3 regions of the Cytobacillus sp. Hz8 genome follow, and region 1 is predicted to be linked to each of the others. Evidence: riboswitches for the same ligand, from Rfam matches in the RefSeq annotation. Region 1 holds a riboswitch; each other region holds the start of a gene.
What was found. Region 1 has a riboswitch for cobalamin ahead of cobT (nicotinate-nucleotide--dimethylbenzimidazole phosphoribosyltransferase). Riboswitches for the same ligand answer to the same signal wherever they lie in the genome.
Positions count from the first base shown of each region.

Region 2: linked by a shared signal. The riboswitch ahead of ACE38V_RS11105 (ABC transporter substrate-binding protein) and the one ahead of cobT (nicotinate-nucleotide--dimethylbenzimidazole phosphoribosyltransferase) in region 1 are both predicted to bind cobalamin.
Region 3: linked by a shared signal. The riboswitch ahead of ACE38V_RS10615 (ribonucleoside-diphosphate reductase subunit alpha) and the one ahead of cobT (nicotinate-nucleotide--dimethylbenzimidazole phosphoribosyltransferase) in region 1 are both predicted to bind cobalamin.

Region 1 is NZ_JBHKFI010000014.1:53,568-56,815, forward strand. Features, by position in the region: gene ftsH (ATP-dependent zinc metalloprotease FtsH) at 1-1,474, shown strand, start outside; cobalamin riboswitch at 1,865-2,044, shown strand; gene cobT (nicotinate-nucleotide--dimethylbenzimidazole phosphoribosyltransferase) at 2,136-3,185, shown strand.
Region 2 is NZ_JBHKFI010000007.1:163,504-166,751, reverse strand. Features, by position in the region: gene ACE38V_RS11110 (FecCD family ABC transporter permease) at 1-996, opposite strand, end outside; gene ACE38V_RS11105 (ABC transporter substrate-binding protein) at 962-1,924, opposite strand; cobalamin riboswitch at 2,055-2,244, opposite strand; gene ACE38V_RS11100 (hypothetical protein) at 2,353-3,120, opposite strand.
Region 3 is NZ_JBHKFI010000007.1:60,987-64,234, forward strand. Features, by position in the region: gene ACE38V_RS10605 (ABC transporter permease subunit) at 1-482, shown strand, start outside; gene ACE38V_RS10610 (ABC transporter permease subunit) at 517-1,311, shown strand; cobalamin riboswitch at 1,546-1,742, shown strand; gene ACE38V_RS10615 (ribonucleoside-diphosphate reductase subunit alpha) at 1,911-3,248, shown strand, end outside.

The DNA.
Region 1 (3,248 bases):
CTGGGTTGTTCCGATACTTCTATTTATTTGGATTGGAAGTTTTTTAACAAAGAGAATGACCAGAGGAATGGGAGGACCAGGCAACGCTCTTTCCTTTGGAAAAAGCAATGCGAAAATTTACGTTGAAGCAGTAACTGGAAAGTCATTCACTGATGTTGCCGGACAGGAGGAAGCGAAGGAGGCTTTATTAGAAATAGTCGATTACCTTCATAACTCTGATAAATATAAGGCAGTAGGCGCGAAAATTCCAAAAGGGGTTCTGCTTGTTGGACCTCCAGGAACAGGGAAGACCTTGCTAGCAAAAGCAGTAGCAGGGGAATCTAAGGTTCCATTCTTTTCAATCTCCGGTTCAGAGTTTGTTGAGATGTTTGTCGGGATGGGGGCTGCTAGAGTAAGAGATTTATTTAAGCAAGCCCAGGAAAAAGCCCCGTGTATTGTCTTTATTGATGAAATTGATGCGATTGGAAAAAGCAGAAATTCTGGCGTCATGGGTGGAAATGATGAAAGAGAGCAAACATTAAACCAGCTTCTTTCTGAAATGGATGGCTTTGATGCCGATAAAAGTGTAGTGATTCTTGCTGCAACCAATAGGCCGGAAACACTGGATAAAGCTTTGTTGAGACCAGGAAGATTTGACCGCAGAATCCCAGTGGAGCTTCCTGATTTATTAGGACGGGAGGCAATTTTAGCAGTTCATGCTAAAAATGTAAAGCTTGGCGATGATGTTAATTTACATGCGATAGCCCAGACGACTCCTGGGGCAAGTGGTGCCGATTTAGCCAATATTATCAATGAAGGGGCTCTTCGGGCAGTTAGACTTGGCCATCAACAGATTAGTCATAATGATATTGAGGAATCAGTAGAAGTGGTTATCGCAGGATATCAAAGAAAGAATGCAGTTATTCCAATGAAGGATAAGCTAAAAATTGCCTATCATGAAATTGGACATGCTTTAGTTGCGGCAAAGCAAAGTCATTCGGCTCCTGTGCATAAAATTACGATCATTCCAAGAACATCAGGATCTTTAGGATATACGATGCAGGTGGAGCAAGGCGAACAAGTACTGATGACGAAGGAGCAGGCATTAGATAAAATCACAACATTTATGGGAGGACGCGCTGCTGAGGAAATCATTTTCCAATCCGTAACCTCAGGTGCGTCCAATGATATTGAGCAAGCAACAAAGATTGCCCGAAGCATGGTGACCCGATTTGGTATGAGTCAGGAATTTGATATGATGGCACTTGAAACAGTAAATAATCCATATTTAGGGGAGGATGCATCCCTTTTAGTTTCATCAGAAACGGCTGCTAAAATTGATACAGAAATTCTAACAATTATAAAAACATGCCATCAAAAGGCGATTCAAATTTTGGGGGAAAATAAAGATAAGCTCCATGAATTAGCAAAATATTTACTTGAGAAAGAGACTATTACCGGAGAAGAGTTTATGGCGATTTTAACAAAAGAATAAATGGATAGGAAAAGGTCAGTCCCGTTTTGTGGCAGCGGGAACTGACCTTTTTTTTATGGAACTTTGTAGCCAAGGGAATCTTTAAGGCCTTATTCTTTACTGCTTGCAGCTTCTATTTCATCGAGTGGGATCTTAAGGGCCCTTTGCTACTCCTTCACCGTGAGCAGGATCTGCTTTGTAGCAATCCCTCCTCCTTAGCACTTAATTTTTGAGCTTTCGATTGACTTTCAAGATGAATTGTTTTGAAAATAGGAATTTTTTGACATTTTAATAATCCGTGTTGCAGTCTGCAGTAGATTTCCTGCAATTTAGGATATTCTTCATTTGTAAATCTATTAGAAAAACCTCATTGCCTAAAAATTGTATTTGCTGTACGATAAAACTATTAAAATGTGAATAAAAGCAGTAGGTGCCCAATTTTTTTGGGAGAATAGGGAATGAAGTGAGAGTCTTCAGCGGTCCCGCCACTGTAATGGGGAGTTTCATTATAGATGCCACTGGTGAAATCCGGGAAGGGATGATGGAACAATGAACCAGAGCCAGGAGACCTGCCTATTAGCTTTATTATTGTAGATGATGGAAAAGTCTGCGGTTTATTTCATGTGCCTGTCTGAAATAAACTGTAGGCTTTTCTTTTTGAATTTTAAAGGGAGTGGATCAAATGGAATTATTGAAGGACACGATTCGTTGTATTGAAGGGTTGAATGAGGAAATCATGACAGTGGCAAAGACGCGGGTGGATAGTCTGATTAAGCCGCCAAAAAGTTTGGGAAAATTAGAGGATATAGCCATTCAGTTAGCGGGTATTACGGGAAAACTATATCCGGTTATGGATAATAAAGTAGTGATCGTCATGGCTGGTGATCATGGTGTATATGAAGAAGGGGTGACGAGTAATCCTCAAGAGGTCACATTTGCACAGACTCTTCTTTTTGCCAAGGGCCTAACTGGTGTATGCACGATTGGTCATGCCTTTGGTGCAAAAATTGTCCCAGTAGATATTGGCATTAAGGTGGATTTACCAAGTGATGCTGGTGTTCTGATTAAAAAAGTGAAATATGGGACAGACAATATGGCAAAAGGTCCTGCAATGAGTCGGGAAGAAGCCATTAAAGCAATTGAAATTGGTATTGAATTGGCGAATAGGGAAATTAATCAGGGAGCCCATATTTTAGCAACTGGAGAAATGGGGATTGGCAATACAACACCAAGTACAGCTATTCTTTCGGTACTCGGAAATATTGATGCTTTGGAGGTAACAGGAAGGGGAGCCGGTCTTGGGACAGGTGGAAAAGAGCATAAAGCAAATGTCATTAAAAAGGCGATTAAAATAAACCAACCTAACGCAAAGGATGGAATTGATGTTTTAGCTAAAGTGGGAGGATTGGAAATTGGCGGAATGGCCGGCGTTATGCTTGGAGCTGCGGCAGCAAGAGTACCAGTCATTGTTGATGGGTATATATCAACAGTAGCGGCATTAATTGCTGTGACCATTGAGCCAAAAGTGAAACATTATCTTATTTCCTCTCATGCCTCCGCGGAGCCAGGTGGGAAAAGAGCGAGTGAATTACTGGGAATTGAACCGATGCTCTATATGAATATGTGCCTAGGGGAAGGATCAGGTGCAGCTCTAGCATTCCCAATCGTAGAGGCGGCATGCAGCATGATGAAAAACATGGCGACCTTTGCTGACGTGGGGATGGAAATTTAGCCAAGATACTGGGTAGTGATTTTTGAATGGTGTTAGTTGGTGGAGTTTTTTTTGAATAGTTTA
Region 2 (3,248 bases), on a different contig from region 1:
TAATGCCGTGATTACGCCAATAGGTAATTCAGTTGGTGAAATAATAGTCCTCGCCACCAAGTCAGCTAAAATCAAAAATCCACTACCGGTTAAAATGGATAGAGGGAGCAAATGCTTATGATCCGATCCCCATAATAGCCTCGTCAAATGTGGAATGACCAAGCCGACAAAACCAATCGTCCCTGAGACAGCCACAGCAGCTCCTGTTAAAATCGAACCCGCAATTAAGATCAGCATCTTTCTCTTAGCCACATTCACGCCTAAATGTTGTGCCCGCTCTTCACCAAAAGTCATGGCATTCAATTCTCTCGCATTTAGGATAAGAAGAAGAGAGCCAAGCAGAAAAAATGGAAGCATCAAATGAATATAAGACCAGCCTCGCATCGAAACACTTCCTAATAACCAGCCAATAATTTGTCTTAGTTCATCCCCTGTTAACGCAATCATTAAAGAAATCACTGCACCTAAAAAAGAGCTGAAAATAATTCCTGTTAAAATAATGGTCTCTACCCTCATGGAATGCTCAATTTTTCGAGCAAATAACAGCACCAGGAAAATGGTTAATATCGAAAAAAGAATACTCATTACCGGAAGTGTAAACTCCCCAACAAATGGGATGGAAACCTGAAAAAATAAGGTTAACACTGCCCCGACAGATGCCCCTGAGGAAACTCCAAGTGTATACGGATCTGCTAACGGATTCCTCAATAAGCCCTGAAAGGCAGCTCCCGCAATAGCGAGAGCTGCTCCTACAAGACCAGCCAAAATAACTCTTGGCAATCGGATATTTAATACAATATTAGCATTCATCGAATCCACATCTGTAGTTGAAAGATGGAAAATTTTTGTCCCTAAAATTTGGGCGATATCAGAAATCGGGACAGAAACCGTCCCGATTGATATCGCTAATAAACTTGAAAAAACTAGAAATATCCCTGCAAAAAGATAAGCTAGCAGCTTGTTATTTAAAGTTTTCTGGATAAATGGCCTTTGCAAGTTCCTCTACCCCTTCAGCAAGTCTTGGACCGGAACGAGTGACAATGTCAGGGTTCACATCAAAGATTTGTTTATTTTTGACCGCCTTAACATCTTGCCAGCCTTTTCTCTTCATGATTTTATCCACTGCGTTCTTTTCATAACTTCCATACGTGGAAATGATCACATCTGGATTCTTTTTAATAATCGCTTCTTGGTCGACTTTGACCCATCCTTCTAAATCTCCAGCCACATTATCCGCATTGATCATGGTCAGCATTTCATTCATAAATGTATTTTTCCCCGTTGTAAAATTATCCGGAGCTGGCGATACTTCTATGTAAACCGATTTCTTTTCTTTAATTGCTGCAGCTTTTTCCTTAATTTCTGCAATCTTGTCCTTCATTGATTGGATAACTTCATTTGCCTTATCCACCTCACCAGTTGCCTTCCCAATCATATCAATGGATTGATACACTTGTGCAAAGTTTTGGGCGTCGTTCACCACAAGAACTGAAATTCCTGCATCTCTTAATTGCTGTAAGCCTTCCGTTGAATTATGGGCACTTGATGCATGGGCTAAAACCAAATCAGGCTTTAAAGATATGATTTTTTCAATGTTAAGCTCCATGCCTCCGACTTTATCAATTTTCGCCACTTCTTCTGGATACGTATCATTATCAGAAACACCGACCATTTTATCTCCTAAACCTAGTTTAAACGCAACTTCCGTATTACTTGGCATTAATGAGACAATTCTTTCTGGTTTCTTGTCAATCTTTACCTCTTTATTAACAGCATCTTTAATCGTTACCGGAAAAAGGGCTTCTGCCTTTTGTTCAGTCTTGTTTGAATTGCTGCTCTTCTCTGTCTTTGAGTCCGCATTGCAACCTGTCAATACACCTATTAACAAAATAAGTGCGAATAAATAAGAATACCATTTTTTCATGCTAAATCCCCCATTTTTAACAACCTTTATAAAACAAAAAAACATCTCCTAGTCTATAGAGATGTTGGTGTAAGCTGTTTGGCTAAATCATGTTGATAAGCCCGCCGCACACCCCCTATCCTCGTAGGTTATTTGGTGTAGGAATTAGGCAGGTTTCCTGGCTTATGGTCATCGCTCTAACTGCGCCTTCCCATACAAACAATTGCACAGTGGCTAGATACAGCTAAGCTCCCATTTACAGTGGCGGGACCGCGTTGGATTTTCACCAACTTCCCTTTTAAGTTTTCAAAAGCGAAAACACCGTATTCCTCATCTATTCATTTTTCACTAAAACAAATTATACAACATTATCATGATTATTCTACAAATTTTTTCACAATTCTTTTTTAAAGTTAAAAAAAGCCTGACGATTGCCAAGCCTATTCGACCTAATTTGATAGATAATTCCATTCTCTTGTTTTTTTATCATAAACTAGCTTTCCATCCGGATATCCTTTTTTTACTCTTTCATATTCATCATACATATCATCCATATTGAGGAAATCTCCAATTACATAGATGGGCAATTCGATACGTAATCGGTTTTGCTTAGCATCCTTTATGGAGAAAAGCAATCCTTCCTTCATCATCCCTTTTAAGGATAAAATAACTTCTTTATGAACAGATGCATAAGACCTTTTTTTCTTAATCCCCAAAAGATTCTTTTCCAATTTAATACGACTGAGTTTTTCCGATATCACATCACTTAGCAAACGGTAAAAATCATTGATATGGCGGTAATAAACTTTATTCCACCACCCGTCATCATGGGCAAGATAAACAAAGCGATTTCTTAAATAATTATAAAAAGGGGGCTTTAAATGCTCTTTAATATGACCCAGATATAAGAGCTCAGCTAACTCATGCCCAGGTAATTCATTTAAACCTTCTATTTCTTCAAAATCAATCCAGCAAAAATCCCCATAGCTATATACATCATCCTGAATCAACTTCTTCAGTCTCATTTGTGGAACATACTCTAAAAGGGTATGCATATTTAAATCCCCATCATCAAAGCCATGCTTTAACAATAAGATATTGTTTATTAAATCCAAATGAGTGGAAACAAACTCCTTGAACTCCACCCCATAAGACAAAACGTAATGTTCATTTTCATTTAAATGAACATAAACCAAATCACGAATGTCATTTTTCAATGGAATTACCCCCAAAATAGAAACCATTTATGCTAGTTTAACCGTCTAAACCTTTATTCTACATAATTTTAACAAATATTTAAACAATTATCTTATATTTATCATTATTTTACATTATAAATAGCAGA
Region 3 (3,248 bases), on a different contig from region 1:
TAGTCAAACCTGTTGCTCGATCTGCGATTGTCAGTGCTAAAGTTTTGGCTTCTTTAACGATGATTTTAGTAACAGACATCGTATTTTATGGAGCATTGATGGTGATGGTCAACCTGATCGATACGGGGAGTTATAATGAAAAGGCATTTTTCCTAATCAATTTATCTATGCTCTTTTTACAACTGATTTTCTTTGCTGTTGGGTTGGTTATTTCCGTGTTTTTTAACAAACTTAAGTCTGTACTTCCCATTTCGCTTGGAGTGGTTTTGGGATTTTATATGATTAGTGCTCTGCTTGCGACCGGAAAAAATGACGAAGTAGTACGTTTTGTTTCTCCTTTTAGTTATTTTGAAACGGCTTATATTATCCAAAATATAGGTTATGATGTTCCTTATCTTGTGGCCAGTGCTGTTATAATCCTTGTGGCGATTACGGCAACCTATTGGATCTATATCAAGAAGGATATCCACACGGTGAACTAATGAGCCGTGAAATAGATGAAAAGGAGGACTGATGATGAATATTTTTATAAGGGAAATGAAAGCGAACCGGAAATCCTTGATTATCTGGAGTATATGTATGGTTTTGTTTGTTCTTAGCGGGATGAGTAAGTATACCACCTATTCATCCGGTGGGGCAGCAAGCGAAGCTTTAGCGAAATTGCCGCATTCAATGAGGGCTTTGTTAGGAATGGGAACATTTAATGTCTCAAAGATGAGTGGCTTTTTTGCTTTTCTCTTTCCATATATTGAGGTGACAGTTGCCGTTCATGCAGTACTGCTAGGAAGTCATATTCTTGCAAAGGAAGAGCGCGATAAGACAACGGAATTCCTGATGGTTAAGCCAGTATCACGGTCGTCCATTATGACCTCTAAGTTTTTAGCGGCGCTGGCTAATATCATAGTCATTAACGTTGTAACGCTAATATCCTCTATTATTTTTGTGGGGGCTTTCAATAAGGGAAAAGATATAACAAGTGAAATTATTGTCTTTCTATTAAGCTTGTTCATCGTTCAGTTGATCTTTGTTTCGCTAGGATCCCTGTTCTCAGCTATTTTGAAAAAGCCAAAAACAGCCGGATCCTGGGCAACCTTTATCCTTTTTGGTGGATTTATTATTGCGAAAATAACAGATTTGGCTGAAAATCTTGAGTTCTTAAATGTTTTTTCCCCGTTTAAATACTTTAGTTATGAGGATATAGTCAATGGAGATGGCTTGAACTTCATTGTTGTGATTCTTTCACTTGTAATGGTTGCCGTTTTTTCTACTTTATCTTATTTCTTTTATCAGAAACGGGATTTAAATGTTTGAATGATATGTTCTATGAGCTGGATTTTATGTCCAGCTCTTTTTTTCGGTTAGAAATTTTCTGATTAGGAAAAAGGGCGGAATCAAAAATAATGGCTACTATAATATGAAAATGTAAACCTAAGTGAAAAGAAGTTTTGCTAGTTTTTTACTTGTAAAATATCCTTGAATCATATACTATTAAATATATTGAATACCATATATTGAATCGCTTATAAGATTTTACAACTACATATAGTATTAGCCTTGCGATAAGATGCGATTTTCGCTTAATAGGGAATTCGGTTGGAAGCCGAGACTGCCCCCGCAACTGTAATGCTGACGAACTAAATGAACCACTGCATAAGACTGCTTAATTTTAGGTGCTTATGCGGGAAGGATTTAAAGTAGGATGAAGCATAAGTCAGGAGACCTGTCTTATCTAGTTTGTTTCAACTTCTTCGGGGAGTGAGAGGAAGAAACGGTGGCTGAAAGAAGAGGACTGCTATTCCTATTAAGTCTTATTATTCTTTTTGATGTTATCGTTTCATCCGCTCATAATGGGCGGTTTTTTTTATGGGGAAAATAGCAGTAATCACTATCAATTATAGGGGGAAATCATAATGAGTACATCGGTACAAACGGGTTTATCAAATGCTTTTGATACGATTCAAGAATTTGCTGAGAAATATCAAGTAGATGTAACAGAACTTATGGAGGAGATAGCTCCACTACATGATAGAGAGATCGAAATAAATGAGCGTGTTATTCATTATGCATTAAATAAGATTTCAATGGATCAACCGAATTGGACCTTTCTAGCTGCTCGCTTTTATTTAAATGAGTTATATAAAGAGGCAGCGAAAAATAGGAAATATGATCATTTAAAAAAATATGGAGAGCTCTATTCGTTGATTCAAACATTAACTGACATAGGGATTTATTCTCAAGATCTATTAAATACATATTCCAAAGAGGAAATCGATGAGTTTGCTCTCAGCATTGATCCAGAGCGAGATTATCTTTTTAACTACATAGGATTATTCTTATTAGCTGATCGTTATCTGGCTAGGGATTATGAGCGAAATCTTTTTGAGCTTCCTCAGGAACGATTTATGATTATTGCCATGCATTTGATGAAGGATGAGGACGCACATAAACGTGTTGGGCTTGTAAAAGAAGCATATTGGGCTTTAAGTCTCTTATATATGACTGTTGCGACACCAACACTTGCAAATGCAGGGAAAAGTTTTGGCCAGCTTTCGTCTTGCTATATAGATATGGTAGATGACTCATTAGACGGCATCTATTTAAATTTGTGGGATACAGCTAGATTGAGTAAAGATGGCGGTGGTGTTGGCCTTTATTACGGAAAGGTTCGGGCCCTTGGCTCTGATATTAAAAAATTCAAAGGGAATTCTTCCGGTGTAGTTCCTTGGATTCGTTTGATCAATGATACAGCCGTTAGTGTGGATCAGCTTGGACAACGCCAAGGTGCGATTGCTGTTTATCTTGATGTATTCCATAAAGACATTATGAACGGTTTCCTTGATTTAAAGACAAATAATGGGGATGAGCGAAGAAAAGCTCATGATATTTTCACCGGGGTTGCCATCCCTGATTTATTTATGGAAAAGCTTGAGGAAGTAGATGAGTCTGGGAAAAGCATCGGGGAGTGGCACACTTTTTGTCCTCATCAAGTTAAACAAATCATGGGGTGGAAGGATGAAAACGGAACTCCGCTTGGACTAGAAGATTTTTACGATGAAACAGAGCGGAAATACTTTACGGAAAGATATGAAGAAGCTGTACATCATCCTCTCTTACCGCGTAAGACATATAGGGCGATGGATATTATGGCGAGGATCATGATTTCTCAGCTAGAAACAGGCACACCCTTTTTGTTCTATCGGGACGAAGTGAATAGGCAAAATCCCAATAAACATGTTATAGGGGAAGGG